Regions from separate parts of the Buttiauxella sp. genome, predicted to be linked through region 2. Evidence: predicted binding sites of a transcription regulator. Region 2 holds the regulator's gene; each other region holds the start of a gene.
The links. The regulator CRP, encoded in region 2, controls carbon source genes, mostly activating them, when cyclic AMP is high. The targets are predictions, from matches to a motif close to ATGTGANNNNNNTCACAT.
Positions count from the first base shown of each region.

Region 1: the regulator CRP is predicted to act here: its motif matches at 8,264-8,281, upstream of rhaS (HTH-type transcriptional activator RhaS).
Region 3: the regulator CRP is predicted to act here: its motif matches at 8,047-8,064, upstream of WBL83_RS14870 (mannitol dehydrogenase family protein).

Region 1 covers NZ_JBAVHX010000005.1:60,731-71,280, forward strand. The annotation lists gene WBL83_RS04850 (ABC transporter permease) at 1-624, opposite strand, end outside; gene WBL83_RS04855 (ABC transporter permease) at 621-1,640, opposite strand; gene WBL83_RS04860 (sugar ABC transporter ATP-binding protein) at 1,640-3,151, opposite strand; gene rhaS (rhamnose ABC transporter substrate-binding protein) at 3,307-4,299, opposite strand; gene rhaD (rhamnulose-1-phosphate aldolase) at 4,446-5,270, opposite strand; gene rhaA (L-rhamnose isomerase) at 5,380-6,639, opposite strand; gene rhaB (rhamnulokinase) at 6,636-8,108, opposite strand; gene rhaS (HTH-type transcriptional activator RhaS) at 8,412-9,248, shown strand; gene rhaR (HTH-type transcriptional activator RhaR) at 9,407-10,255, shown strand; gene rhaT (L-rhamnose/proton symporter RhaT) at 10,256-10,550, opposite strand, start outside.
Region 2 covers NZ_JBAVHX010000017.1:8,494-19,043, forward strand. The annotation lists gene kefB (glutathione-regulated potassium-efflux system protein KefB) at 1-962, opposite strand, end outside; gene kefG (glutathione-regulated potassium-efflux system ancillary protein KefG) at 962-1,516, opposite strand; gene WBL83_RS13335 (ABC transporter ATP-binding protein) at 1,639-3,543, shown strand; gene WBL83_RS13340 (LysE family translocator) at 3,578-4,177, opposite strand; gene WBL83_RS13345 (hydrolase) at 4,239-5,255, shown strand; gene WBL83_RS13350 (YheU family protein) at 5,257-5,475, shown strand; gene WBL83_RS13355 (phosphoribulokinase) at 5,631-6,509, shown strand; gene WBL83_RS13360 (OsmC family protein) at 6,531-6,935, opposite strand; gene crp (cAMP-activated global transcriptional regulator CRP) at 7,250-7,882, shown strand; gene WBL83_RS13370 (YccS/YhfK family putative transporter) at 8,072-10,162, shown strand; gene argD (bifunctional acetylornithine/succinyldiaminopimelate transaminase) at 10,205-10,550, opposite strand, start outside.
Region 3 covers NZ_JBAVHX010000022.1:48,397-58,946, reverse strand. The annotation lists gene nfo (deoxyribonuclease IV) at 1-180, shown strand, start outside; gene fruA (PTS fructose transporter subunit IIBC) at 265-1,956, opposite strand; gene fruK (1-phosphofructokinase) at 1,973-2,911, opposite strand; gene fruB (fused PTS fructose transporter subunit IIA/HPr protein) at 2,908-4,041, opposite strand; gene setB (sugar efflux transporter SetB) at 4,446-5,627, shown strand; gene WBL83_RS14885 (YkgJ family cysteine cluster protein) at 5,624-5,878, opposite strand; gene yeiP (elongation factor P-like protein YeiP) at 6,045-6,617, shown strand; gene uxuA (mannonate dehydratase) at 6,755-7,948, opposite strand; gene WBL83_RS14870 (mannitol dehydrogenase family protein) at 8,157-9,620, shown strand; gene WBL83_RS14865 (CobW family GTP-binding protein) at 9,751-10,550, shown strand, end outside.

The DNA.
Region 1 (10,550 bases), on a different contig from region 2:
GCCGATGGCGTAGGTGCGGCGGCCAAAGTTCGTTTTGTGCAGCAAGAAAGCGAACACCGCCGCCAGCACGATAAACAGCGCAAATTCAAACGACAGGGCGCCCCAAACGTAGCCCTGACCAAACCACGCAAAACTTTCTGGATAGTGGTTAAGCGCCTGATCACCCAGTAAAATGTAGGTGATACCGCGATACAAACTCATGGTGCCGATGGTGATAACAATCGACGAAAGGTTGAAGCGCGTGACCAGTAAGCCATTGAACAAACCGCACAGCAAACCGACGCCCAGCCCGACGCACACCAGCCCTGCCGTATCGACACCCGCCTGTGCACAGAACCCCATCACTGTGGAGCTGAGCGCGATAGTCGACGCTACCGACAAATCAATTTCACGGGCGATAATCAGCATCGCCATCGGCAGAACGATGATCGCTTTTTCCGTGAAGTTGAACGTCGCGTCTGACAAATTCCAGATGTTGAGGAAGTAAGGCGAAGCCAGCGCGTTGGCGATAAATACCGCCAGCGTCACCGCCAGTAAGAAAGATTCCCAGCACAGCAAACGGCGGAACAGGGGAACCGACGTGGCCTGCTGAGGCACAGATTCAGAAATCAGCGTTTTACTCATGGTTTCACCGCCTGTTCTTGCCCGTTAAGACCTTGTCTCGACAGCGCAACATCGCGCAGAATCAGCCGCCCTTTGCGTTTGTTACCGCGTTCGTTCAACAGCACTGCGATAACAATCACCGCGCCTGAAATCGCCATTTGCCAGAACGGGGAGACGCCAATCACTGGAAGCGCATTGTTGATTACCCCGAGGAATAGCGCCCCCAGCAAGCAACCGAATACGCGCCCAATGCCGCCCATGGTGCTGATGCCGCCAATCACGCAAGCAGCGACGATTTGCAGTTCAAAACCATTCGCAACATCGACATACGCCACGGCAAAACGAGAAATCCACAGATAGCCGCAGAAGCCCGCCAGCGCGCCCGAAAGGCTGAAGCTGATGAACTGCATTTTCCCGGCGTTGATACCGGTGTAATACGCCGCAGTGGCGTTGCCGCCGGCGGTGTACATCGCCCGTCCAGTGCGGCTGTAACGCAAGAAATAGCCGACCAACAACAGTGCCGCGACCGCACACCAGCTCAGCAGCGGCATTCCTAAAATCACCGCTCGCGGTAATCCTAAGAAATCGCTACTCATTTGGTGGGCGTTTATCCAGCCGCCATTGGAAAGCAGGAAGATAATTCCGCGATAAATACTCATGGTGCCGAGGGTGACGACAATCGCCGGGATCCCGAGTTTCCAGACCAGCAAACCATTGATGATGCCCATCACTAAACCCAGCACCGTTGCCAGCGAAAGTAATGCCCAGACGGGGATTTGCGGATAGTGGAAGTTGAGTAAGGCGACAATCATACCGGTGAGCGCCAGGTTTGCCGCCATCGACAAATCAATGCCTTTGGTCAGCAGCACCATCATCTGGCCGAGGGCAAGAATGATAAGAATCGAGGTATCGTTAAACATCTCGACCAGGTTGCCAGGCGCCAGGAACGACGGCACACGGCTGCCAATGCCCAGCACCATCAACAAGATGACGCCTGCGAGCAGAAATTCACGATGTTTGAGTAGGGTCTGCCACATTATGCTGCCTCCTCATGCGAGCCGCTGGCGGCGCTGACGATCATTTCCGCCGTTGCTTCGCCTGCCTTATATTCGGCAACCATCAACCCTTCGTGCATCACGATAATGCGGTCAGCCATGCCCATCACTTCCGGCAGTTCAGACGACACCATAATCACCGCCAGACCGTGGCCGACCAGTTCAGACATAAACTGGTGCACCGCCGCTTTCGAGCCAATGTCGATGCCTTTGGTCGGTTCATCGAGAATGATCACCGTCGGCTGGGTAGCCAGCCATTTGCCGATCACCACTTTTTGCTGATTACCGCCAGAGAGCGTTTCAACCGGTTGTTTCCAGCTAAAGGCTTTCACCTGCAAGCGTTTGGCGTATTCATCCGCCAGTGCCCATTCACGCGCATCGTTTAAAACGCCACGCGGATTGAGTTTGCTGAGTTGCGGCAAGCTGATGTTTTGGTAGATAGGCAGTTCGATAATCGCGCCCTGCTTCTGGCGTTCTTCCGGTACGCAGACAATCCCGGCTTTGATGGCATCCGCAGGTTGGCGGAATTGCATCAACTGGTCGTTAAGCAAAATCTCACCGTGGGAAGGATGCGAAACGCCGGATAACGCCTGCATTAATTCGGTACGTCCAGCGCCGACTAAACCGTAGAACCCGAGGATTTCCCCTTTGCGCAACTGGAAGTTGATATGGGCAAACTCGGTTGGGTGGCAGAGATCTTTCACTTCGAGAACCACATCACCGAGCTCGCAATTCACTTTCGGGAAGGCGTGCGTGATTTCGCGCCCGACCATCATGGTGACCATCTTGTCTTCAGTAATCTCGCTGATGTTCCCGGAGCTGATGTACACCCCGTCGCGCAAAATGGTGTAGTGATCGGCGATGGCAAAGATTTCGTCGAATTTATGCGAGATAAACAGAATGGCTTTACCTTCGCGTTTCAGACGTTCAACGATTTGATAAAACTCGACAATTTCATGCTGTGAAAGTGCAGCGGTGGGTTCATCGAGGATCACCACCTGAGCTTCAAACGACAGCGCACGCGCAATCGCCACCATGTGTCGTTGGGCAATGCTGAGAGTTTTGAGTGTGGCGCGAGGATTAATTTGTACTTCAAGGCGCGTGAGGATTTCCTGCGCGCGTTGGTGCATCGCAGGCCAGTCGAGCTTTTTAAACAGCCCACGATAGATATAGTGGCCAACAAAAATATTCTCGGTGACGGTCAGTTCATCAAACAGCACCGTTTCCTGGTGGATAGCCGTAATACCGATTTTGTGTGCCGCTTCAGGGTTCGGCAGGGTTATCGGTATCGCTTTATATAGCAGTTCCCCTTCTTCGGGCTGATAAATCCCGGTCATGACTTTAACCAGAGTGGATTTACCTGCGCCGTTTTCACCGATAAGCGCCGTGACTTTTCCCGGCCACAAATCCAGGTGGACATTTTCGAGAGCGCGAACACCGGGGAAAACTTTGGTTATCCCCTTCAGGGACAGCAAGGGTGTAGTGAGTGTCATGGTTTTATTCTCCATTGAATCAGATCGCCCTCACCCCGGCCCTCTCCCCCAGGAGAGGGGGAAAAGAAGGTTCCCTCTCCCCTGGAGAGGGAGAACACCAATCTATCCCCTCTCCCTCAGGGAGAGGGTTAGGGTGAGGGTTGTTTAAAACCCAATCAGAATATTTTGGAGAATTTATCGATGTTGCTGGCATCGTAAACAAATGGCTCAGCCATGGCGCCACTGCCATCGGCGTCCAGTTTCACTTTGCCCAGTTTACCCATGCTGGCTTCATCTTTGGTGGCGGTGCCTTTAACTAAATCATCAGCCAGATAGGTGGCGGCGTAACCCAGATCGATTGGGTTCCAGATAGCGAAGCTTTTCGACGCTCCCGATTTCACCGCACCCGCCATTTCAGACGGCAGGCCGAGGCCAGTCACATAAACTTTGCCAATTTTCCCCTGGTCTTTCACCGCTTGTGCTGCGGCCACAATCCCGACGGAAGAAGGAGAAACAATGACTTTCAAATCAGGATAGGATTTCAGCAAACCGACGGTTTCACGGTAGCTCTTATCAGAGAGATCGTCTCCATAAGCGACGGTGACTATATTGACCGATGGGTACTTAGGCAGCACCTTTTTCATCTCAGCAATCCAGATGTTCTGGTTGGTTGAGGTTGGTGTGGCGCTAAGGATAGCGACATCACCTTTTTCGAGGTTCATCGCTTTTAACGCATCAGCAGCCAGTTTGACGTTGGTTTCGCCAATCAATGCGTTATTGGAAGGATTCAGGTGAATCTGGCGACCATCTTTTGCTACGCCGGAATCCCATGAAACCACTTTAATACCACGCTGCATGGCTTTTTTCAGCACCGGAACCAGCGCATCAGGGTCATTGGCAGATATGGCGATGGCATCAACACCTTGAGCGATCAAGCCGTTGAGAACTTCAATTTGTGCTTCGGCGGTCGTGGTCGTTGGGCCGGTGTAGATGACTTTTACATCTCCAATTTCTTTGGCGGCTTCCTGAGCCCCCACGTTTGCGGCTTCAAAGAATCCATTACCGAGTGATTTCGCCACGAGTGCGATTTTCACTTCAGCAAAGGCAGAGGTGGACAGTGCGAGTGCGACAACGGTAAGCGTACAACCTAATATTGCTTTTGTTTTCATTGCTTGTACTCCGATGTAGGTAGGGTTTGCAGGTATTTTTTATTATGTCGGCATGTCGGATGACGCTTTACTTATCCGACCTACAATTCACTTTATTCAAGTAGGGTGGATAAGCGCAGCGTCATCCACCGTTACAGATTTACGACTTACAACTCTAAAGCACTGGCCAATGGGGTCACGCCAAAACGTTTGCCGAGCGCAATGAGCTCGTCACGGCTGATGGTTTGTTTCATGCCGCCCATCGAAATAACTTTTACCAACACTTCAGCAGACTTCTCGGCGGTATCGATAAGACCAAACGCTTCATCAAGCGTTGGGCCGCTACCGAATACGCCATGGAACGGCCACAGCACCAGCGAATGTTTTTCCATTTGACCCGCCGTCGCGTTACCAATTTCATCAGTGCCCGGCACCATCCACGGCAGAATGCCGACACCATCCGGGAATACCACCAGACATTCGGTGCTGCCTTCCCACAGTTTGCGGGTAATCACGTCGGTGTCGTTTTCCAGCACGTAGGTCAGGGCAATCAGGTTGGTGGCGTGGCAGTGCATAATCACACGGTCTTTTCCGCCAGTCGTTCTGATACGAACGCTGTGTGACTGGAAGTGTGATGCCAGTTCAGACGTTGGCACCGCTTCGTTCTCAAGCCCCCACAAAATGTGGTAGCCCGTACCGCGGTTGTCCACTTTCACCACGCCAATATTTGCTGCCGGATCCAATTGTACGTTGCGGAAGAATTTGCCAGAGCCCGTGACGATAAACGGCGTGTTCGCCAGTTCAGGCATCGGTTGGCTCAAAGCGATATAACGTGGAGCCGCGTGGAACTCAGCCTCGAATGGCGTGATGTCCGCCTCATCCAGACGCATGGTGATATTGCCACCGTTGCGCTCGTCCCAGCCCTTCAGCCAGGCATCGCTTGTTGCTTTGATCATGCCTTCTACAAACCAGGCGTTAAGGATGTTCTGCATAGTCTTGTGTTCCTGTTTTATTCTGGCGGATGGCGCTAACGCTTATCCGCCCTACGTTTTGTCATGAGTTGTAGGTTGGATAAGCGAAGCGTCATCCACCATTGAGTGGTCAGCCGCGTTTGCTCAACACGTCTTGTTCATATGTCCGCACAGTTTTCAGCCACTGGGCGTCAACCGGCGTGTCGTTACGCTGGCAATACATTTCCCAAACCGCTGCCCACGGCAGTGATTTTTGTTCTTCAAGCAGCGCCAGGCGCGCGGTGTAATCGCCTTCACGCTCAAGCTGGCGCAGCGTTTCTGTTGGTTCCAGCAATGCACGCAGCAACGCTTTCTTCATATTGCGGGTGCCGATAACCCAGGCAGCGACACGGTTAATGGAGGCGTCGAAGAAATCCAGCCCGATGTGGACGCGGTCGAACAGGTCGTGGCGGATAATTTCGCTGGCGATAGCTTGTGTTTCGTCATCCAACAGCACCACGTGGTCGCTGTCCCAACGGACCGGGCGGCTCACGTGCAACAGCAGGCGCGGCACATACAGCATCGCACTGGAAATTTTGTCGGAGATAACTTCGGTCGGATGGAAGTGCCCTGCATCCAGACACAGCGCCGTCTGGCGGCTGGTGGCGTAACCGAAATAGAATTCGTTGGAGCCGACGGTGTAGCTTTCTGCGCCAATCCCGAACAGCTTGCTTTCCACCGCGTCGATATGGTGTTGCGGGTCGAGTTTTTCGCTCATCGCTTCATCGAGAGCTGCGACCAGACGCTGGCGCGGGGCGAGTCTGTCCACCGTGATGTCTTTCATGCCATCCGGGATCCAGATGTTCATCACTGACGGGGTGCCCAGTTGCTCACCAAAGTACGCCGATACTCTACGGCTGGCTTTAACGTGATCAATCCAGAACTGGCGGATTTCATCGTCAGCATGGGACAGCGTGAAACCGTCAGCGCTGAGTCGGTGCGAGAAGCACGACGGGTTGAAATCCAGCCCTAATTTGTTGGCTTTCGCCCACTCAACCCAGTTTTTAAAATGTTCTGGTTTGATTTTGTCGCGGGAAACAGGCTTCTCTGATTCCAGATAAATAGCATGAAGATTCAGGCGTTTTGGGCCTGGAATTAACGATAATGCGCGTTCCAGGTCGGTACGTAATTCCTGAGCGTTGCGTGCTTTACCAGGGTAGTTACCCGTCGCCTGAATCCCACCGCTCAATGCGCCTTCTGGGTTTTCAAAGCCCGCAACGTCATCGCCCTGCCAGCAGTGCATAGAAACCGGCAAGCGGTCGAGCTGTTGCAGTGCGGATTCAACATCAACACCGACAGCAGCAAAGCGCTGTTTTGCCAGTTCCCAGGCTGTTTCGAGAGAGGTGGTCATGCGCAAAACTCCTTACGTGTTTGAGTATTCAGCGGAAACTGCTCGATGTACCGGGCAATGTCACTGTCTGTTTGGGGGATAAAAGTTTTCAGTTCGTAGCTGGCTGCGACAATTTTGCGGACGTCATCAACATCGGTGATTTCATCCAGCGCCATTAACTGGCAGCCAATATTGCCAAGTGTTGAAGCTTCAATGGGACCGGCAAGCACCGGGATGCCGCAGGCATCGGCACAAAGCTGGTTGAGTAATGTGTTCTGGCTACCGCCGCCCACAATATGCAGGCAGCTGAATGGGCGACCGCGAACGGTGGCCAGTTCCTGAAGGGTTTTGGCATACAGCAACGCCAGACTGTCGAAAATACAGCGCGCCAGTTCATTGTCAGTGAACGGAACCGGCTGATTGCTTTCGCGACATGCCGCCTGAATCTCACGGCTCATGCTTTCAGGATTAATAAAACGATCGTCGTTTGGATTGATGACAAATTTGCAGGCGGCTGTCTGTCGAGTGCGATCGATAAGATCCGCAAGATCGGTAATGCCCAACTCTTTAGTGACGCGCTGCAACAACCACAGCCCCATAATATTTTTCAGGACCCGGTAGCGCCCTTCCGCACCACCTTCGTTGGTGATGTTGGCAGCCAATGCTTCGCTGGTGGCATACGGTGTTTTGCTCTCAAAACCCATGAGCGACCAGGTGCCGGAAGAGAGATAAGCAGCATCTTTATCTTTAAGCGGTGCGCCGATGACAGCGCTGGCGGTGTCATGTGTCGCAACCGAAACCACCGGGATTTTGTTGCCTTCGCGGCAAACCCACTGGCCAATGACATTGCCCGGATGCGTCGGTGTACCGAACCATTTGTGCGGCACGCCAGCCCAATCCAGCAGCGTTTCATCCCAGTTGTCGCTGTTGATATTCACCAGTTGTGTGGTCGTGGCGTTGGTGTATTCCCAGTTCAGTGCACCCGTCAGGCGGTAGCAAAAATAATCCGGGATCAGCAGCGCATGTTCGACGTTATCGATCAATTCTGGCTGCTGTTCCACCAGCGCACGCAATTGATAAAGCGTGTTGAAAGGCATGAACTGGATGCCAGTGCGACGGTAAATTTCGTCACGACCAAGCTGGTTAAAAGCGGTGTCCATCACGCCGTCGGTGCGGCTGTCGCGATAGGAAACAGGCTGGCCGACGCGATGACCTTCGCCGTCAATTAGCACGTAATCGACACCCCAGGTGTCGATTCCAATACTGTCGATGGCAATACCTTCGTCGCAGGCTTTTTGCAGGCCGGTACGGATTTCCAGCTCCAGCGCGTCTACGTCCCAGACAGTGGAGCCGTCGACCTGTTTTAAGCAGTTGGTGAAGCGATGAATTTCTCGCAAACAAATGCTGCGGGTATCACGTTCAAAGCGTGCCAGCATGACACGGCCGCTTGATGCGCCCAGGTCTACCGCAACACTATGGCGTAGAGTCATTTTGGGGTCCTTACTAAATTAATTGACCCCACTCTAAAAAGTAACGCAGTCGCTCACCTTCTCGTTACTGACAGTACAAATCCGCCGCTGGCAAAGAAGCAAAGGTGAACGTGAGTCATGTCACAGATTTATGTTTACACCCTTTATTCATTAGCTTGTGATGCTCGCCGCATTTCCTGATAATTCCCATCCATTCTTAAAAAACGAGCAAGTTTTAACTGATTTCGTGTCGAAACTTTAAGGTACAGATGAGAATCGTTATCTACTATCAGGCAATGTTAAAAAAGCTTGGGGGTAATGATGATGACGGTATTACATGGTTTTGACTTTTTCCCATCAGGGCATGCATCGGTGGCGATTGAGCCGCGTTTACCCCAGGCAGCTTTCCCTGAACATCATCATGACTTTTGTGAAATTGTCATTGTTGAGCACGGTACTGGAACACACGTTTTTAACGGTCAACCGTATACATTAAGTGGAGGTTCAGTCTGCTTTGTGCGCGATCATGACCGTCACTTGTATGAACACACCGAAAATCTCTGTCTGACCAATATTCTTTATCGCGCACCGGACGCATTTTGCTTTTTATCCGGGCTGGATAAATTATTGCCCCAGGAGCAGGATGGCCATTACCCATCGCACTGGCGCGTGAATCAGCCCGTTTTGCAGCAGGTTCGTGGCCTGATTGAGCAGTTTGAGAACATTGGCGAAGCGGCGGATACCCATTCCATAGCCAATCGTGAAATTCTGTTTATGCAGTTGCTGGTGCTGCTGCGTAAAGGCAGCATGATGGAAGGTGCCACTAACTCTGAAGGGCGATTAAATCAACTGATGGCATGGCTTGAAGATCACTTCGTTGAGGATATTTGTTGGGAGGAGTTAGCCGGGCAATTCACGCTATCTCTGCGCACCTTACATCGCCAGCTTAAACAGCAAACCGGCATGACGCCCCAGCGTTATCTCAACCGTTTACGGCTGATGAAAGCCCGCCACCTGTTACGTCACGGAGACGAAAGCGTCACAAACATCGCCTTCCAATGCGGTTTTGGCGACAGCAATCATTTCTCAACGCTTTTTAAACGTGAATTTTCCTGGTCACCACGTGAAATTCGCCAGGGGCGAGATACTCAACTTCAGTAATCGCGAAGGCAATCACCGTTTTTTTAACCAAAAAAGCCAATACTTGCCCGTTAGTTTGTCGGATGACACTGCGCTTATCCGACCTACGATGCTGGTTTTGTAGGGTGGATAAGCACAGCGTCATCCACCGTTTAGATTTCGGTTTTTGAGGCATCACGGTGGCGGGTCATTTAATTCTCAAGAAAGCAGATTTCTTTGTCACTTCCGCGCAACCCGTGGCGGTGGCAGACCGCTATCCGCAAAATGTCTTTGCTGAACACACACACGATTTCTGTGAACTGGTGCTGGTGTGGCGTGGCAACGGCTTGCACATCCTTAACGACCGCCCTTATCGCATCACCTGTGGTGACCTGTTTTATATCCGCGCGGAAGACCGCCATAGTTATGAGTCGGTTAACGGATTAGTTCTGCATAACATTATCTATTGTCCTGAACGGCTCAAACTCAACGTCGACTGGAACGATTTGTTGCATAGCGCGCGGACGGTGGGGAAAGATCCGCGCTGGCGGCTAAGCAGCCACGGTATGACACAAGCACGGCAAATAATTGGTCAGTTGGAACACGAAAGTGTCAAAACAGACGCGCTGTCGGTGTGTTTGACCGAGAGCTTGTTTTTGCAGTTGTGCATTTTGCTGCATCGCCATCGTTATCAGTCTCAGGATGATAACGGACCCAACAGCAGTGAAACTCTCGATTTATTGATGGCAGCACTGGGGAAAAGCCTCGATTCTTCCTTTGAGCTTGCGCAGTTCTGCCAGCAGCATCAGGTGACAGAGCGCAATTTACGACAGCTTTTCCGTCAGCAAACCGGCATGAGTATCAGCCAGTATTTACGCCAGCTGCGCATTTGCCAGGCACAGGATTTATTGCGTCATAGTGATTTGTTGATTGGTGATATCGCCACGCGTTGCGGCTTTGAGGACAGTAACTATTTTTCGGTGGTGTTTCTAAAAGAGACCGGGATGACGCCACGGGTATGGCGTCTCCGTTATACTATTGAAACGTAATTAATTTGCCATGCCCAGGCCGACAATATTTGCAGCAATAATTATCACCACACAACCCACGCTCAGTACCCCAACAGGACGTCTCCCTGCTGATTTCCACTCTTTCATAATCAAGCCAACCAACCCGCCACACAGCACGTAGAAACTCATGTGCAACATCCAGCTCATATAGTCGTATTGTGCAGGAATTTTGGCGTGGCCCCAGGCGTAGAAAAAGAATTGCAGATACCACATCAAACCTGCGAGTGCGGCAAATAACACATTGCTGATAATGAGTGGTTTTGCCAGTGAGAAG
Region 2 (10,550 bases):
GAGCTGCGTAAACCGAAAAACCATGACAGGCAGTACAGCACACCGGCTTTAACCGCCACCAGCACCAATACGCCTAATATGACCCAGAAAATATGGGTGTAGAGCACGCCAAGGTTTAGCGCCATGCCAACGGAAATAAAGAACAATCCCAGCAATAATCCTTTAAAGGGATCGATGGCGATTTCCAGTTCGTGTCGGTATTCGCTTTCGGCCAACAGCACGCCGGCGATGAACGTCCCCAAAGCCATTGATAATCCGAGCGCATCCATAAATAACGCCGAACCTAACACCAGCAATAGCGCCGCAGCGGTAAAAACTTCACGCACCCCTGAACCCGCTATAAACCGGAATACGGGTTTTAGCAGATACCGACCGCCGATTAACATGCCTGCGAAGGCCAGGACTTTGAAGCCGATTTTTATCCAGTCGGGGCTGTCGTCACCATTACCGGCCAGAAGTGGCACCAATGCAATCGCCGGAATGACCGCTAAATCCTGGAATAACAGTACTGAGAATCCAAGCTGCCCGGCTTCATTGTGATTCATCCCTTTATCGCGCATCAGCTGTAGTGCCATGGCGGTAGATGACATCGCAAGCCCAATGCCGCCGATCACCGCTGCTTGCCAGGAAAACTGGGTGAGCATCAGCAATCCGGCCAACACCACGGCACTGAGCAGCACCTGGGCGGCACCGACACCAAAAATAGAGCGCCTGAGTTGCCAAAGTTTTGAGGGGTTCAATTCCAGCCCGATGATAAACATCAGGAACACCACGCCTAACTCAGAGAAGTGAAGAATTTCATCCACATCACTGATAAAACCTAATCCCCACGGGCCAATGGCGATACCCGCCAACAAATAGCCCAGCACCGCGCCAATGCCTAAACGTGCCGCAATCGGCACCGCCACCACCGCTGCAAACAAAAACAGGACGCCAGCCAGCAAGATATCGGAACCTTCCATTAGCGACCTCCCGGGAGTAACGGCGCAGCCAGCCAGTCGCCATAGGCTTTCGCATGGGTGGCGAGTTCCTGCGGAGTCTGGCGACGAGCCCAGTAAACAATAATGGGATTCATCCAGTGCATGCGGCACATCGCTGCCGTGAGCTCAAACGGGCGCAAAATATCGGTCAGCGGGAATCGATTAAAACCGTCATGCCGATAGGCCCCTTCCGGCTCTCCAGTGGTTATCACACTGCGCCAGTACTTTCCCTCCAAAGCATTACCCCCAACACCGCTGGCAAAACCGCGGCTTAGCACACGGTCCAGCCACTCTTTGAGTAACGCCGGGCAGCTATAAGTATAAAGAGGATGTTGGAAGACGATGACATCGTGCTCTTTCAGCAATGCCTGCTCATGATAGATATCGATAAAAAAGTCAGGATAGTGCGCATAAAGGTCATGCACAGTGACATTAGCTAGCTTCTGCGCCGGTTGGAGTAAGACGCGGTTTGCGACCGAGTCTTGTGACTCCGGATGGGCATATAGCAGCAAAACTTTCGGCGGCTGCAACATCATTACCCTCCAGGGCGTCGTCATAGTCTTTATTTTGGGCTACCATGCAGCCCGACGCGAAGGCAGAAGCTTCACGTTACCTAAATATAATGACAATTTAACATACTCTGAACATACGGCGCTTTATGATTGTTTTCTCCTCGTTACAAATTCGTCGCGGTACCCGCGTCCTGCTGGATAACGCCACCGCTACCATTAATCCGGGCCAAAAAGTGGGTCTGGTGGGTAAAAACGGCTGCGGCAAATCCACGCTGCTGGCGCTGCTGAAGAACGAGATCAGCGCCGATGGCGGAAGTATGACTTTCCCGGGAAACTGGGCTTTAGCCTGGGTAAACCAGGAAACCCCAGCACTGGCGATGCCTGCCATTGAGTACGTCATTGATGGCGACCGTGAATTCCGTCAGCTTGAAGCGGAACTGGCAAAAGCCAACGAGCGCAATGATGGCCATGCTATCGCGCTGATCCACGGTAAGCTGGATGCGGTTGATGCCTGGACGATTCGCTCCCGCGCCTCCAGCTTGCTGCACGGCCTGGGCTTCAGCAATGAACAGCTCGAACGCCCGGTGAGTGATTTTTCCGGTGGCTGGCGTATGCGCCTGAACCTGGCACAGGCTCTTATCTGCCGTTCAGATTTACTGCTGCTCGATGAACCAACAAACCACCTGGACTTAGACGCTGTTATCTGGCTTGAGCGCTGGCTGAAAAGCTATCAGGGAACACTGATTCTTATTTCCCACGACCGTGATTTTCTTGACCCGGTAGTAGGGAAAATTATTCATATCGAACAAGAATCGATGTTTGAATACACCGGTAACTACTCTTCCTTCGAAGGCCAACGCGCCACTCGCCTGGCTCAACAGCAGTCGATGTTCGAAAGCCAGCAGGAGCGCGTCGCACATCTGCAAAGTTTTATCGACCGTTTTAAAGCTAAAGCCAGCAAAGCGAAGCAAGCGCAAAGCCGGGTAAAAATGCTCGAGCGGATGGAATTGATTGCCCCGGCACACGTCGATAACCCGTTCCACTTCAGTTTCCGTGCCCCGGAAAGTTTGCCAAACCCCCTGTTGCGCATGGAAAAAGTCAGCGCTGGCTATGGCGACCGCGTCATTCTTGATTCCATCAAGCTGAATCTGGTTCCGGGTTCACGCATCGGCCTGCTGGGCCGCAACGGTGCCGGTAAATCGACACTTATCAAACTGCTGGCGGAAGAGATTCAACCGTTGCAGGGCGATATTGGCCTGGCTAAAGGTATTAAGCTCGGATACTTCGCCCAGCACCAGCTGGAATATTTACGTGCTGACGAGTCTCCGTTACAGCATCTGGCACGCATTGCGCCAAAAGAACTCGAGCAACAACTTCGCGACTACCTGGGCGGTTTTGGATTCCGTGGCGATAAAGTAACCGAGCAGACTGCACGTTTTTCCGGCGGTGAAAAAGCGCGACTGGTATTGGCACTGGTTGTCTGGCAGCGCCCTAACCTGCTGCTGCTCGATGAACCGACCAACCACCTTGATCTCGATATGCGTCAGGCACTGACCGAAGCGTTGATTGATTTCGAAGGGGCACTGGTGGTGGTTTCGCACGACCGTCACCTACTCCGTTCGACCACCGACGATCTCTACTTAGTCCATGACGGCAAAGTCGAGGCATTCGATGGCGATCTCGAAGATTACCAGCAGTGGCTTGTTGATCTGCAAAAGCAGGAAAACCAGCCGCAAGACTCGGCAAAAGATAACGTCAACAGTGCTCAGGCGCGTAAAGATCAAAAACGCCGGGAAGCCGAGTTACGCACCCAAACCCAACCGCTGCGCAAGCAAATTACTCAGCTTGAAAAGCAGATGGAAAAGTTGAATGTGCAGCTTGCCGAAGTCGAAGAGAAGTTAGCTGACAGCGCCATTTACGACCAAAGTCGTAAAGCGGAAATGACCGAATGCCTGCAAACTCAGGTCAAGGTCAAGGCGGCGCTGGAAGAATGTGAGATGGAATGGCTGGATGCACATGACCAGTTAGAGCAGATGATGCAAGCCGAATGACAATCAGGCCTCACTCAAGGTGAGGCCAGCTTCCTCAATGCCAGATAAGCAACACGCACGCCGCCGTCAGCAAGCCCATAAAGATATTAAAGATTGCCCAGGCGCGACGGCTACGAAGTAGCTTGCCAATCATGCTACCGAATGCAATCCAGATGATACCTGCAACGATGTTGACCAGCGCAATACCGATGCTGATGAGCACCACAGAGTGCAGATACTGAGAACCGGCAAGGCTAAAACTTGCCACGGCACCTAGCGCCATCAGCCACGCTTTCGGGTTGATAACCTGTAATAAACCGCCCTGCCAGAATGGAATCGGTGACGGTGGTGGCGCATCGGTTTCCAGCTTTTCATAAGTCGCTGTGCCGATTTTCCATGCAAGCCACAAAAGGTAAGCACTCCCGGCAATCTTCAGGATAAGGTGCAAAGCGGGATACAAAAGGATTAAGCTACCGACGCCGAAGGCCACTAGCAACAAGATGCACTGCATCCCCAGCATAATACCTATCATCAAAGGTATGGTGCGCAAAAAGCCGTAATTGGCGCCGGAAGAAGTCAGTAACATATTGTTTGGGCCGGGTGTGATCGCCGCGACCCAAAGAAAACCAAGCATTGAGAAGAAAAGCGTTTCCATAAAATGGGTGATCCACACCCGGGAAGTTAATTAGCAAACTAAATGAAACTAACAGTGTGATATGGCTACGACAAGTCCCGCAGCATTGAATTTTAATCACGTAGACGATGAACAATTTCGTCCGCTAAAGGGTGTCAGTAATCCGCACCTGCAAACCATGCTCCCCCGCCTAATTCGCCGCCGCCTCAATTTCAAACCTCACTGGCAGCGTCTGGATATGCCGGATGGGGATTTTGTCGATCTTGCCTGGAGCGAAGACCCGCGTCAGGCAATGCATAAACCACGGTTAGTCGTTTTTCATGGCCTTGAAGGAAGTCTACACAGCCCGTATGCACATGGGTTAATTGAAGCCGCGAGTAAACAAGGCTGGTTGGGAGTCGTGATGCATTTTCGTGGTTGCAGCGGCGTGCCAAATCGCATGAAACGTATCTATCACTCCGGCGAAACCGAGGATGGTAGCTACTTCCTCAACTGGCTCACCACACGTTATGGCCCCGCACCAACGGCGGCCGTCGGGTTTTCACTCGGTGGCAATATGCTCGCCTGCTTGATGGCAAAACAAGGTGCTGATTGCACGCTTCAGGCTGGTGTGGTGGTTTCTGCACCGCTGATGCTTGAGCATTGCAGCAAACATATCGAAAAAGGATTCTCCCGCGTTTATCAGCACTATCTGTTGAATCTGCTGAAGAAAAACGCGGCGCGTAAACTCAGAAGTTATCCAGGAACCCTGCCTGTCGATATGCGTCAACTCAAAGGTATGCGCCGTCTGCGCGAGTTTGACGATTTGATTACGTCGAAGATTCACGGCTTCGCTGATGCCCTGGACTATTATCGTCAATGCAGCGCCATGCCACTCCTGCCGCAAATCAAAAAGCCGACTCTCATCATTCACGCTAAAGATGACCCGTTTATGGATCACCATGTTATCCCGGATAAAGCGATACTGCCTGATAACATTGAGTACCAACTGACTCGCTACGGCGGCCATGTTGGGTTTGTTGGCGGCACACTACGCCGTCCAGAAATGTGGCTCGAACAGCGTATCCCACAGTGGCTGACTCAATTTTTGGACCAGTAATATGATGATTCCCTGGCAAGATCTTCCTCCCGAAACGCTTGATAATCTGATTGAATCCTTTGTATTACGCGAAGGTACAGATTATGGTGAACAAGAGCGCTCACTCGAGCAAAAGGTGGCCGATGTTAAGCGCCAGCTGCAAAGTGGTGAAGCCGTATTGGTTTGGTCGGAACTCCATGAAACGGTGAATATCATGGCTCGCGGGCAATTTCGCGGCTAAGTTTATCTACTACCCTCACCCCACCCCTCTCCCTGAGGGAGAGGCAGAAAAATGAGTGCAAATCCCGGCTCGATCAATACCCTCTCCTGGGGGAGAAGGTTAGGGTGAGGGCCACATTCAAAACACATTTGTGAAACCCACGGAGTTGTTGCCTTATGTCAGCCAAACATCCGGTCATTGCCGTAACAGGTTCCAGCGGCGCGGGAACGACCACCACAAGCCTTGCCTTCCGTAAAATATTCCAGCAACTCAATCTTCGCGCAGCCGAAGTTGAAGGTGACAGCTTCCATCGTTTCACACGTCCTGAAATGGACATGGCTATTCGTAAAGCTCGCGATCTGGGTCGACATATCAGCTACTTTGGTCCGGAAGCGAACGACTTCGGCTTACTCGAACAAACGTTTCTCGAGTACGGTAAAACCGGGCAAGGTAAATCACGCAAGTATCTGCATACTTATGATGAAGCCGTACCCTGGAACCAAATCCCGGGCACCTTTACTCCGTGGCAGCCGTTACCGGAGCCGACCGATGTCTTATTTTATGAAGGCTTGCATGGCGGAGTCGTTACCCCGCAGCACGACGTCGCCAATGCCGTTGACTTGCTGGTTGGCGTAGTACCGATTGTGAACCTGGAATGGATACAAAAACTGGTGCGCGACACCAGTGAGCGCGGGCACTCCAGAGAAGCAGTGATGGATTCCGTCGTGCGTTCGATGGACGATTATATCAATTACATCACGCCGCAATTTTCCCGCACCCATATCAACTTCCAGCGTGTGCCTACCGTTGATACATCTAACCCCTTTGCCGCGCGAGCCATCCCATCACTGGATGAAAGCTTTGTAGTGATTCATTTCCGTGGGCTGGATAACATCGATTTCCCGTACCTGCTCGCTATGTTGCAAGGCTCATTCATTTCCCACATCAATACATTAGTGGTGCCGGGCGGCAAGATGGGGCTGGCAATGGAATTGATCATGACGCCACTGGTTAAGCGTCTTGCAGAAGGGCGAAACATCAATCAGGGCGGATAGCTCCCGCCCTTTTGACGCACATTAGCCTTCGATCACTTCATAGCTGTGAGTAATGTTCACAGCTTTTTCCAGCATCAGAGCAACAGAACAATACTTCTCAGCAGATAAATCCACTGCGCGGGAAACCGCGTTATCTTTAAGCTCTTTGCCTGTCACGATGAAATGCAGGTTAATGGTGGTAAAAAGACGAGGTGCTTCTTCGCGGCGCTCAGAGGTGAGTTTTACTTCACAATCCGTCACGTTGTAGCGACCTTTTTGCAAGATAGAAACCACGTCGATGGCACTACAACCACCCGCAGCCATCAGAACCATTTCCATCGGACTGGGTGCTTTATCGCCAGAATTACCATCCATCAAAATCTGGTGTCCAGAAGCGGACTCCCCAAGGAAGGTTAACCCTTCAACCCACTTCACTCGTGCCTGCATGTGACTTCTCCAGTTGAAAAAAACCCTTTCAGAGTACGCGGATGCAGCAAAACTGGCAACGGAAGGCGACCTGCGTCATGCTGAAACGAGACAATAGGAGACACTTGTCAAAAGCTATGCTAAAACAATCCAGATGCTACATCGCGATACATTGACGTAATGCATGTATGCAGAGGACGTCACTAATTACAGGCAGCAAGAATGACTTGCATGCCATCTCCCCAAGGTGGGGAATATTCTAATACTTGCAACGCCAGACAGGATGTTTAGCGTCTTGTCGTTGGTAGCTAGTTATAAACAGAGGATAACCGCGCATGGTGCTTGGCAAACCGCAAACAGACCCAACTCTCGAATGGTTCTTGTCCCATTGCCATATTCATAAGTATCCATCGAAGAGCACACTGATTCACCAGGGTGAAAAAGCTGAGACGCTGTACTACATCGTCAAGGGCTCTGTGGCTGTTCTGATTAAAGATGAAGAGGGCAAGGAAATGATCCTCTCCTATCTGAATCAGGGCGATTTTATTGGTGAGTTAGGGCTGTTCGAAGAAGGCCAGGAACGTAGTGCCTGGGTCCGTGCTAAATCTGCCTGTGAAGTGGCTGAAATTTCCTATAAAAAATTCCGCCAGCTTATTCAGGTCAACCCAGACATTCTGATGCGCCTGTCTTCCCAGATGGCTCGTCGTCTGCAAGTTACATCTGAGAAAGTCGGTAACCTGGCATTCCTGGATGTAACAGGTCGCATTGCACAGACGCTACTGAATCTGGCGAAACAACCTGATGCAATGACCCACCCAGACGGCATGCAGATTAAAATTACTCGTCAGGAAATCGGTCAGATCGTGGGTTGCTCTCGCGAAACTGTTGGTCGTATCTTGAAAATGCTGGAAGATCAAAACCTGATCTCCGCTCACGGTAAAACGATCGTCGTTTACGGCACTCGTTAATCTCCGTCCTAAAAAATGGCGTGTTGCTTCATGACACGCCTTTTTTGTCTCTACACTTCCCTCACTTGCTCTAAATAGTTCATGTTGCAGGTAGGCGGTAAGCTCAGGAATCCCAGGAGCTTACTAAAGTAAGTGACTGGGATGACTGAGTGCAACCAACAACCCAGCAACTTGAACCATGACGAGCAAATGTGGCGCCGACTGATCTACCACCCCGAAGTTAACTACGCATTACGGCAAACGCTGGTGCTGTGCCTTCCTGTGGGAGTAGGTCTACTGTTAGGAAATTTGCAGTTAGGCCTGCTTTTCTCGTTAGTGCCTGCCTGTTGCAACATAGCCGGTCTGGATACTCCCCATAAGCGCTTCTTCAAACGCCTGATTATTGGCGGCTCCCTGTTTGCTGTCAGCAGTTTAATCATGCAGCTTTTGCTGCTCTACACCGACGTGCCTTTGCCGCTTATTCTCATGGTCATGGCGCTAATGCTAGGCGTGACCGCTGAAATCAGCTCGCTGCACGCTCGTTTGCTTCCTGCCTCGCTGATTGCAGCTATCTTCACGCTCAGCATGGCTGGCAACATGCCTATCTGGAAACCGATGGCGTTGTATGTCTCCGGTACGATTTGGTACGGGGTGTTTAACTGGTTTTGGTTCTGGATGTGGCGTGAGCAGCCGTTGCGCGAATCGTTAAGTCTGCTCTATCGCCAGTTAGCAGATTACTGTGAAGCCAAGTACGGCATGCTGACCCAGCACGCGGATCCGGAAACCACGCTCCCGCCGCTACTGGCCCGCCAGCAAAAAGCCGTCGACTTAATCACCGTCTGCTACCAACAGCTGCACATGCTGGCAGCGAATCAGCAGAACGGTTACAAGCATCTTTTGCGCTCCTTTCAGGTCGCATTAGATCTCCAGGAGCACATTTCCGTCAGTTTGCACCAACCTGCCGAGGTGCAAAAACTTGTCGCACAAAGCCATGCGGAAGCGGTCATCCGCTGGAATGCGCAAACTATTGCGGCCCGTTTGCGCGTTCTGGCCGATGACATTCTTTACCATCGTTATCCGCAGCGATTTTCGATGGAGAAGCAAATTGAAGCCCTCGAGAAAATCGCTCGCCAGAATCCAGATAATCCAGTCGGACAATTTTGTCATTATCACTTTAGCCGTATCGCGCGCGTTTTACGCACCCAACGCCCACTGTATATCCGCGATTTAATGGAAGACCGCCAGCGCCGCTTACCGGTGTGGGCAGCACTGAAAAGCTATTTGTCGTTGAAATCCGCAGCCCTGCGCAATGCCTCACGCTTAGGCGTGATGTTAACTATCGCCAGTCTGTTTGGGGCGTTTTTACATCTGCCGAAACCTTACTGGATTTTAATGACGGTGATGTTTGTGACGCAAAACGGCTACGGTGCCACGCGGGTTCGTATTCTGCACCGTTCGGCAGGGACTATTGCTGGGCTGGCAATTGCGGGTATCGCTCTGCATTTCCACTTCCCGCAAGATATTGCCCTGGGCGCGATGCTGGTCATTACACTCGTCAGCTATTTGTTTATTCGTCAGAGTTACGGCTGGGCGACGATTGGTTTCACCGTGACCGCGGTTTATACCCTGCAACTATTAACGCTCAGTGCCGAGCAGTTTATCGTTCCGCGCCTGATAGATACCCTGCTGGGCTGTCTGATTGCCTTCGGTGGCATGGTATGGCTATGGCCACAATGGCAAAGTGGCTTGCTGCGCCAGAACGCCCACGACGCACTGGAGACAGACCAGGAGGCCATTCGCCTGATCCTGAGCAGCGACCCTGAACCCACGCCTTTGGCCTGGCAACGTATGAAGGTCAACCAGGCCCATAATGCTCTGTTTAACTCACTGAATCAGGCGATGCAGGAACCGGGCTTCAACTCGCATTATCTGGCAGACATGAAACTGTGGGTGACGCACAGTCAGTTTATCGTCGAACACATCAATGCGATGACGACACTGGCGCGCGAGCACAACATGCTGACTCCAGACTTAGCCCAGCATTATTTGCAGTCATGTGAAATTGCGTTGCAACGGTGCCAGCAGCGGCTTCAATACGATGGGCCGGGTGAAACGAACGACGCGAATATTCTCGATCCGCTGGAAGGGCTTCCAACTGGACCGTTGAGCACGATGGAACAACATTTACAGCGGATTTTGGGCCACCTCAGCACCATGCACACCATTTCTTCGGTGGCATGGCGTCAGCGCCCACATCATGGTATCTGGCTGAACCGCTTACGGCACGCACAGAGCAAATAGACTCCGCGTCATCCATCGTTTTTTGCTGGATGACGCGGGCGCTTACACGCCCTGAACGACTTTCGCCACAGCTTTAGCAAAGCGCGTCATACCTTCTTTAATATCTACATTTTCAACAATCAAAGCTGGCGCAAAGCGCATGACATCAGGACCGGCATTCAAAACCATCACGCCTTCCTGAGCAGCCGCATAAAGGAATTCACGCGCACGCCCTTTGTATTGCGGTTTCAGCTCTGCACCAATTAACAATCCCATGCCGCGAATATCGCTAAATACGTCGAACTGCTCATCGATTTGCTGCAAATGCTTCACGAACTGCTGACGCTTTTCCGTTACACCATTCAACACATCAGGCGTATTGATGATATCAAACGCGGCACCCGCAACA
Region 3 (10,550 bases), on a different contig from region 2:
CGTGTTGATCGGCATAACAGCCTGGGTGAAGGCAATATCGGCCATACTCCGTTTAGCTGGATCATGCGCGATAGCCGTTTCGATGGCATTCCAATGATTCTGGAAACCACTAACCCGGATATTTGGGGCGAAGAGATTGCGTGGTTGAAAGCACAACAGCATCAGGAAGCTGCCGCTTAAGCAAAAAAAAAGCTCCCGGTGTATGCCGGGAACTTGAGAGATGATTTCGGGTGGATAAGCGACAGCGTCATCCACCAACAGTTTTTACGCTGCTTTCACCGCTAATTCAGTTTCTGAACGCTTCAGGAAGGCATACGACAGTCCCGCCAGCAACGTACCCGCCACAATCGCAATCAGGTAGCCCAGAACCGGTGTAATCGCACCCGGAATCAGCAGGACAAACAAGCCGCCATGTGGCGCCATCAACTTGGCACCAACTGCCATCGAGATAGCACCGGTCACCGCGCCACCCACGATACAACATGGCAGAACACGCATTGGGTCACGAGCAGCGAACGGGATTGCCCCTTCGGTGATAAAGCACAGACCCAGAACCATCGCCGCTTTACCGCCCTCTTGCTGCGCCTTGTCGAATTTACGACGAGCCACAAATGTCGCCAGCCCCATTGCCAACGGTGGCACCATACCTGCAGCCATGATCGCGGCCATCGGTGCATACGTTTGGGTACTCAGCAATCCGACGCCAAAGGCGTAAGCCGCTTTATTCACCGGGCCACCCATGTCGGTACACATCATGCCGCCAAGGATTGCACCCAGCAGTACCGCATTCGCGGTGCCCATGGTTTGCAGCCAGTGAGTCAAACCTTCAAGGATTTTCGCCACCGGCGTACCAATCAGGTAAATCATCGCCAGACCGACCACCAGGCTTGAGAACAGCGGGATGATGAGGATTGGCTTCAGCGCTTCCATACTGGCTGGCAGTTTCAGCTTAGTGCTGATCATCTTCGCAATGTAACCCGCGAGGAAGCCCGCAATAATACCGCCGATAAAACCTGAACCGGTGCTGACGGCTAACATACCGCCGATGAGACCTGGGGTTAAACCTGGACGGTCTGCAATGGAAAATGCGATATAACCCGCAAGCACTGGCACCATCAAGGCAAAGGCTGAACCACCACCGATTTGCATCAGTGCTGCGGCCAGCGTTCCAGGTTCTTTAAACGCTTCAATACCGAAAGCAAATGACAGTGCGATACACAAGCCACCCGCAACAACCATCGGCAACATATAAGAAACGCCGGTTAACAGGTGACGATACGCACCCGCAGCCTCTTTCTTGCCTTCTTTCGTATTCGAAGCACCCGGTGTGTTGGCAACAAAAGGCGTTGCCTCAGCCACGGCTTTATCCAGCTCTTGTGCGGTTTTCTTCAACGCCAAACCGGTTGAAGTGCGGTACATCGGCTTGCCTGCAAATTTAGCCAAATCCACTTCGATGTCCGCGGCAACAATCACCAAATCAGCTTCAGCCACTTCTTCTGGCGTAATCGCATTACCCGCGCCCACTGAACCACGCGTTTCAACTTTCACCCACCAGCCACGTTTTTTAGCTTCGGTTTCAATCGCTTCAGCGGCCATAAAGGTATGCGCGACACCTGTCGGACAAGCCGTTACCGCCACCACGCGTTTTGGACCTTTAGCCGCAGCGACTGGCGCTACGGTTACCGGCGCCGTGTAAGGTTTGGCTTTGCTTTTGGCTTCACTTAAAAACAGTTCTGGATGTTGCACCGCACGGTCGATATCACCGAGGAAGACATTTTTGCCATTCAGCGAGGTATCAGCAGGGATAGCGGTACCCACCACAATCGCCATATCGGCTTCGTTCGGATTGTCGATAATCTGCAAGTGCGCTTTCTGCGCCGCGGAACCGAGCAATGTTTTCGCAAGGTATGCGCGAGCTTGCCCAAGACCGGGTTCGATAATCAGCAGCGTTTTCATTGTTCCTCTCCTGCTGTCAGTTAAAAGGTTTCAGGTCAACACGAGCCATCATGGCTGCCAGTTGCGTACGATCGGTGATACCGACGTTGCTCTGACTCACCGCCAGCGCCGCAACTGCCGTCGCCAGACGTAAGGTATGTTCGCTGGATTCACGCATTAACAGGCCGTAGATAAGCCCACCCACCATGGAATCCCCGGCACCGACGGTGCTGACGACTTCACAAGCTGGCGGTTTGGCAATCCATTCACCGGATGCGTTCACCCAAAGTGCGCCTTCGGCACCCAGAGAGATAACCACATGAGCAATGCCCTGTTCACGCAACGCGTGGGCGGCATCAATCACATCTTTCATATCTGGAAGTTTACGACCCGCCCAGATTTCCAGCTCGCGGCGATTCGGTTTCACCAGCCATGGCGCCGCTTTCAGCCCCGCGACTAACGCTTCGCGGCTGCTGTCGAAAATAATGCATGGGCACTGACTGCGCAGACGGGTCATCCAGTCGGTAAACGCTTCCGGAGAAACACCTGCCGGTAAACTGCCGCTGACGCAGACCATGTCAAACTGGCCGAGCCAGCTCAGAGAGTCTGCAACAAAGCGATCCCAATCTGACTGAGTCACTTCGAAGCCGGAGAAATTCAGGTCGGTCACTTCACCGTCTTTTTCTGTCAGTTTGACGTTAATACGGGTCCGACCCTGTACAACCTGGAAACGGTTAGCAATCCCCAACTCGCTGAACAGTTGCTGGAAGCCATCCTGGTTGTCTTTCCCAAGGAAGCCGCCAACAGTGACATCGATACCAAGATCTTTCAGAACCTTAGCAACGTTAATGCCTTTACCCGCAGCGTGTAAGCCGGTGGTACGAACGAGGTTAACTTCACCACGTTCAATTTCAGGCGTGTAACCGACCAGATCGTAAGCCGGATTTAAGGTGATGGTTGCGACGCGACGACTCATGCTGCCCCCTCGCCCAAACCGGCTGCAACGGCTTCACCAATCGCTTTCAGCGCAACTTCAGCATCGTCACCCTGAGCGGTAAAGCGCAGGTGGTGGCCTTTCTTCACGCCAAGTGCCACAACTTTCATCAGGCTGCGTCCATTGGCAGGCTTGCCGGTGCCATCAAGGTTTGTCACGGTAATCTCACTATTAAATTGTTTGATGGTGTTCACCAGCACGGTACCTGGACGGGCATGCAAACCGTGTTCATTACGAATCTGGAAATCGGCACTCAGGACGTTTTGCTCAGGTGCAACATCACTGGTCAGCAGCGTCAGCAATGCGGGCGCATCAGCGTTCAGCAAGCGGTCAGCAGTATTGTTTATCAGCATGTCGCTCAGGCGGTTAAGCACCTGTAAGGGTTGGTCATCGGCCACAGCAACCGTCATCAGTAGCGATACCGGTTGGCCTTCAGTCTCAAACGCAGTCACAGGACGACTGATGGCAACAGCACTGGCAAGGTTGCCTTCAGTACTGTCGTTCAGCCAGATGCCCTGACCTAAATAAAGAGGTTTGCTGGAGATGACATTGCTTACAAATGCCGTGTCTGCTGCACCAGCTTGTTTGATGCGCCCGGCATTTAATGCTTGCAGCGTCATCAGGTCGGTTGCGGTGACATCGAGTGCCAGCAATGAGTTGTCAAAAAGCAAAGAGGCGGACTGTTTTTCGCCCATCAGCAATGCACGAAGCTCTTCTGCTGAAGTTGCATTTTTGAGTTGTTCAGCAACGTCGTCATCACTCAGCACATGGGTAAGCTGACGCAGTAAACCCAGGTGTTCGTCGGAGCTGGCGGCAATACCAATCGCAACATAGGCGGTCTGGCCTTCGCCCCACTCGATTCCCTGGGGGAACTGAAACACCTGAACGCCAGTTTTCAGCACCAGATCGCGGGTGTCGGTGGTGCCGTGTGGAATAGCAATACCGTTGCCCAGGTAAGTAGAAGTTTGTAGCTCGCGAGCCAGCATACCTTCTACATAGCCAATGCTGACATTGCCAGCTTGCGCGAGTGCTGCGGCAACCTGACGAATGGCATCTTCTTTATTTCCGGCACTCGCTCCCGGATGAATGTCTTGCACAGATAACTGGAACATGGTTCTCCTCTCCTGCCGAATTGAAACGATTCAGCTGCAATGAGAAAAAATGCGCCATCCCACTCCTGATAACAAATAAGACGACGCTGAAACGTTTCAAGTAGTGTGCATATTCACCAGGTTTCAGGCAAGTCATGTTGAGATTTCGTTACTGAAATTTAGAGGTTCCGCACATTTCCCTCAAACCTGGGCGTAAAAGCTGAACGAGTTAAAGCGGATAAGTCCATTCAACCACTTTCTCTATAACTCAGTATGGCGGCAGTTTCATAAAATGCTAAATAGCAGTACTGCGCGATGCGTTTAGCTTTAAGCGTCTTTTCGTGCCGCCTTTGATTTGATCAACTGTTTATTTTCTGACAAGGCGCGTAAACTCCGCGCGTTCATAAATTAGCGACGCCGAGAGCATGCAAAACGCCCCCATAGCAGCAACCCGTAAGCCCCTTGATTTAACGTCTTCCGCCTTTTTGATTGTCGCTTTTCTTACCGGGATCGCGGGTGCATTACAAACGCCCACTCTGAGCCTGTTTCTGACGGAAGAAGTGCATGCTCGCCCAGCGATGGTCGGCTTCTTTTTCACCGGTAGTGCCATCATTGGTATTTTGGTCAGCCAGTTTCTTGCGGGGCGTTCGGACCGCAAAGGCGATCGCAAAGCGCTTATTTTTGTCTGCTGCTTATTAGGCGCTCTCGCCTGCGTGCTTTTTGCCTGGAACCGCAACTATTTTGTGTTGCTGTTCGTCGGGGTTTTCCTCAGTAGTTTTGGCTCGACCGCTAACCCTCAAATGTTTGCCCTGGCGCGCGAACACGCCGACCGTACCGGTCGCGAAGCGGTGATGTTCAGCTCAATTCTGCGTGCGCAGGTATCGCTTGCGTGGGTGATTGGCCCGCCTATCGCCTACGCGCTGGCGTTGGGTTTTGGTTTTACCACGATGTATCTCAGCGCCGCGCTGGCGTTTGTGGTGTGCAGTGTGATGGTGCGGATGTTGTTACCCTCGATGCGAAAAGAGGTGGAGACAAAATCGACCACCCTTGAGGCGCCGCGCCGTAATCGCCGTGATGCGCTGTTATTGTTTGTCGCCTGCACCATGATGTGGGGCTGTAACAGCCTCTATATCATTAATATGCCGCTCTACATCATTCATGAATTACATCTGCCGGAGAAACTGGCGGGCGTGATGATGGGGACCGCTGCTGGCCTTGAAATCCCTACGATGCTTATCGCCGGTTATTACGCCAAACGCTTCGGTAAGCGTTTCCTGATGCGGATTGCGGCGGTCGCGGGTCTGTTGTTCTACATTGGGATGCTGACACTGCATAACGAATTCATGCTGCTGGGGCTACAACTGCTGAACGCGATTTTCATCGGCATTTTGGCGGGTATCGGCATGATCTATTTTCAGGATTTAATGCCGGGCCAGGCTGGAGCGGCAACCACGCTGTATACCAATACCACGCGTGTCGGCTGGATAATTGCCGGGTCGATGGCTGGTGTCGTGGCGGAAATCTGGAATTATCACACCGTGTTTTATATCGCGACAGGCATGATAGCCATCACCGCTTACTGCATGGTGAAAATCAAAGATATTTAAGGAGCGGTCGCCGCTTCGAGATAAATCAAATAATCCATGGCGTGCTGGCGCGTGGTGCCACACATTTCACGCGAGGCTTGCAGGCTGGCACAGACCTTGGGTCTTAGCGGTGAAAGAAAGATTTTACAACGCATATCAGCGCCAAGTTGCACGCAAATCGTATTGGCCGGTTTGCCATTTGGCATGCCAGGGATTGGGCTTGATACGGAAGGCGCGGTACAACATGCGCCGCAATCGGGACGACAGTCCATCTGCAATGCTCCGGTGGGCTGACAAGGATCTGGACTGTAGCAGTAGTGACGCGGCTTTACTATGCCATTTCTAGCCGGTCAGCGATTAAATCCGCTTGCCTGAAAGACGCCCCGCGAGTAATTTGACGCAATATTTTCGCTCCTCAATTTTTTACAGGAATTATCGATGGCAAGAGCTAACGAAGTCAAAAAAGGTATGGTACTGAATTACAACGGCAAGCTGCTGATTGTTAAAGATATTGATATTCAGGCACCCAGCGCACGTGGCGCAGCAACGCTGTATAAAATGCGTTTTTCTGATGTCCGTACTGGCCAGAAAGTTGAAGAGCGCTTCAAAGGTGACGATATCGTCGACACCATTACCCTGACTCGCCGTTTCGTTGATTTCTCTTACATCGACGGTAACGAGTACGTGTTCATGGATAAAGAAGATTACACCCCGTATATCTTCACCAAAGATCAGATTGAAGACGAGTTGCAGTTCATCCCTGAAGGCGGCATGCCAGACATGCAGGTTCTCACCTGGGATGGCCAGTTGCTGGCGCTGGAATTGCCACAAACTGTGGATCTGGAAATTGTTGAAACTGCACCTGGCATCAAAGGCGCATCAGCAAGCTCCCGTACCAAGCCTGCAACCATGTCGACTGGCCTTGTGATTCAGGTTCCAGAATATATGGTCACCGGTGAGAAGATCCGCATTCATATCGCTGAAAAACGTTCTATGGGTCGTGCAGATTAATGGTTAAAAATGTCGGATGGCGCAAGCTTATCCGACCTACGAAAAGCAGTTGTAGCGTGGATAAGCAAATGCGTCTTCCACCAAAAATCTGCATAAAAAAACGCGCCTGATGGCGCGTTTTTACTTTATTGTTCAGCTTACTTCAGCAGTTCTGGGAACATAGTCTGTTTCAGAGCAAGTTCCACACCACGTACTTCTGCCAGACCTTTCAGGCGACCAATCGCTGAATAACCTGGGTTGGTTTTCTTGTGCAGATCGTCAAGCATCTGGTGACCGTGGTCCGGACGCATCGGAATCGGACGCAAATCACCGCTGTTTTTACGACGCAGCTCTTCAGTCAGAATGGCCTTCACCACCGCAACCATGTTCACGTCACCTTGCAGATGCGCGCCTTCATGGAAGGTTTTCGGGTTGTCTTCGCGGCAAGTGGCACGCAAATGGGTGAAGTGAATACGATCGCCAAAGGTTTCAATCATATGCACCAGGTCGTTGTCAGCGCGCACGCCATAAGAACCGGTACACATGGTGAAGCCGTTATAAATGCTATCGACCGTTTCTTTCAGCCATTGCATATCTTCAATTGTGGATACGATACGTGGCAGGCCGAGGATTGGACGCGGTGGATCGTCCGGGTGAACCGCCAGGCGCACACCGACTTCTTCCGCTACCGCAACAATCGCACGCAGGAAGTACGCCATGTTTTCGCGCAGTTGTTCTTTATTGATGCCGTCGTATTCAGCAAGGCGCGCACGGAACTGGTCGAGGGTATAACCCTCTTCCGCACCCGGTAAACCGGCGATGATATTGCGCGTCAGTTTTTCTTTTTCTGCATCGGACATATTATTGAAGTAGGCCAGCGCCTGGCGCTGCTCTTCTTCGCTGTAATCAGCTTCTGCCCCTTCACGCTTGAGGATGTGCAGCTCGAATGCCGCGAATGCTATCTGGTCAAAACGCAGAGCGCGTGAACCATCTGGTAATTCATATTCCAGATCGGTACGCGTCCAGTCCAGAATGGGCATGAAGTTGTAGCATACGGTGTCGATGCCACATTCCGCCAGGTTACGAATGCTCTGCTGATAGTTTGCGATATGCTTATCGTAGTCACCGGTGTGGGTTTTAATTTCTTCATGCACCGGAATACTTTCTACTACTGACCAGGTCAGCCCTTTCGCTGCCAACACAGCCTGACGCTCTTTAATGTCAGCAACCGGCCACACTTCGCCATTGGGGATGTGATGCAGAGCAGTAACGACACCGGTCGCGCCCGCCTGACGCACATCATCCAGAGATACCGGGTCTTTCGGGCCGTACCAACGCCATGTTTGTTCCATCGACAGTTCCTCAGTTAAGTTGTCATACCAATTCTAAATGCTGTATTGACTACTACCATACTGGATTCTTCTTTTCGGTCAAATTTTGCGGTGACATTGGTTGATCCAGCTCACATTAAATGGATAAAGACGGCACACCAATTTAATTTGCTGTCATATAACTTTAGACTGCGCAATGTTACTAATTCGTTAATCGGGATTTACAATTATGAATACAATTGCTTCGGTCGCGCTCCCCACCGGTGTTCAGCAACCACGCTATGATCGCAAAGCGTTAAAAACCCGCATCGTCCATTTTGGCTTTGGGGCATTTCATCGCGCACATCAGGCGTTGTTGACCGATCGGGTACTCAATAAATTGGGGGGGGATTGGGGCATTTGTGAAATTAGCCTGTTTAGCGGTGATAAATTGATGACCGCGCTACGCGCCCAGGATCACCTCTATACCGTGCTGGAAAAAGGCCGAGAAGGTAATCAGGCGATAGTTGTCGGTGCGGTTAACGAATGCCTGAATGCAAAACTTGATGGCCTCGAGGCCATTATTGAGAAATTCTGCGAGCCGCAAGTGGCGATTGTTTCCCTGACCGTGACTGAAAAGGGATATTGCATCGATCCGGCGACCGGAAAACTCGACAACAATAACGAACGAATTATTCACGACCTGAAAAATCCAGCCGAACCCCATTCCGCGCCAGGTATTTTAGTGGAAGCACTCAATCGCCGTCGCGAGCGGGGCTTGCGTCCATTTACCGTGCTTTCGTGCGACAACATTCCCGACAACGGCCATGTGGTACGCAATGCGGTGATCGGCATGGCAGAAACTCGTAGCCAGGAATTAGCCGACTGGGTCCGTGAACATGTGACCTTCCCAAGCACCATGGTTGACAGAATTGTCCCTGCGGCAACGCCAGAATCCTTACTGGAAATCACCGAAACGCTGGGTGTTGAAGATCCTTGCGCGATTTCAGGTGAACCGTTTATCCAGTGGGTTATTGAAGATAATTTTGTCGCGGGCCGCCCTGCCTGGGAAGAAGTGGGCGTTGAAATGGTCGATGACGTGATGCCGTGGGAGCAAATGAAGCTGCGCATGCTTAACGGCAGCCACTCCTTCCTCGCGTATCTCGGGTACCTCGCAGGCTATCAGCATGTTAACGACTGCATGGCTGATGATAATTTCCGCCAGGCTGCCCATCGTTTGATGATGCAAGAACAAGCGCCAACTCTGCGGGTGACGGGCGTCGATTTACAGCAATATGCGAATAACCTGATTGAGCGTTTCGAAAACCCGGCGCTGAAACACCGCACCTGGCAAATCGCGATGGATGGGAGCCAGAAGCTGCCGCAGCGCATGCTGGAAAGTGTTCGCTGGCACCTGCAGCAAGGTGATGCATGGCCATGTCTGGCGTTGGGTATTGCCGGATGGATGCGTTATGTCAGCGGCACCGATGACGCTGGAAATGAAATTGATATTCGCGATCCATTGGCCGCGAAAATTAAAACCCTGGTTGACGGCAGCACGCCAGAAGAACGCGTCAACGCCCTGCTCAGCCTGCAAGAAATCTTCGGCAGCGACCTGCCTGCTGATGAACATTTTGTCGAAAACGTCCAGGCTGCATGGAATGAGTTGTGCCGCACTGGCGCACGCGCCGCGGTCGCAAAACTGGTCGGTTAATTTAACGATCAATGCCTTTAAACATACTTCACAAGGATGTGAAGCACGCTCAGGCTTCCTTTTCTCGCAAATGTTGTTCAGGATTGTGATACTAATCACGTTAGGTTCACTTAACCTGTCCGGAGCGCCTGTGACTAAAACCAACCTCATTACCGGTTTTCTCGGTAGCGGAAAAACCACCACCATTTTGCATTTATTGGCCAATAAACCTGAGCATGAAAAATGGGCTGTGCTGGTCAATGAATTTGGTGAAGTCGGCATCGACGGTGCGTTATTAGCTGATAGCGGCGCATTATTGAAAGAAATCCCCGGCGGCTGTATGTGTTGTGTGAATGGGTTGCCGATGCAAGTTGGCCTGAATACATTACTTCGCCAGGGTAAACCCGACCGATTACTTATCGAACCGACAGGTCTGGGTCATCCGAAACAAATTCTCGATATGCTGACTGCCGAGGTTTACCAACCGTGGATAGAACTCAACGCCACGATTTGTTTGCTCGACCCTCGCCAGTTACTTGATGAACGCGCCATAAATAATGACAACTTCCGCGACCAGCTGGCGGCGGCCGATATTATCATTGCCAATAAAGAAGACCGTGCCAGCGATGAAAGCCGCAAAGCACTGGCCGACTGGCAACAGCGCGAAGCTTTAGGCCGTGACATTATTGCCGCGAGTAACGGCAAGATTGATATCACGCTTCTTGAAAGACCGCGTCAAAATCTACGCGAACTCCCTTCCAGCCCCGACCATCAACACAGCCACGCCGTCACTAAAGGTCTTGCCGCATTAAGTCTGCCGGAGCATCAACGCTGGAGACGAAGCATTAATAGTGGTCAGGGCTACGTCGGTTGCGGCTGGATATTTGATGCCGACACCCTCTTTGACACGGTGGGGATTCTGGAATGGGCCAGACTGGCCCCGGTCGACCG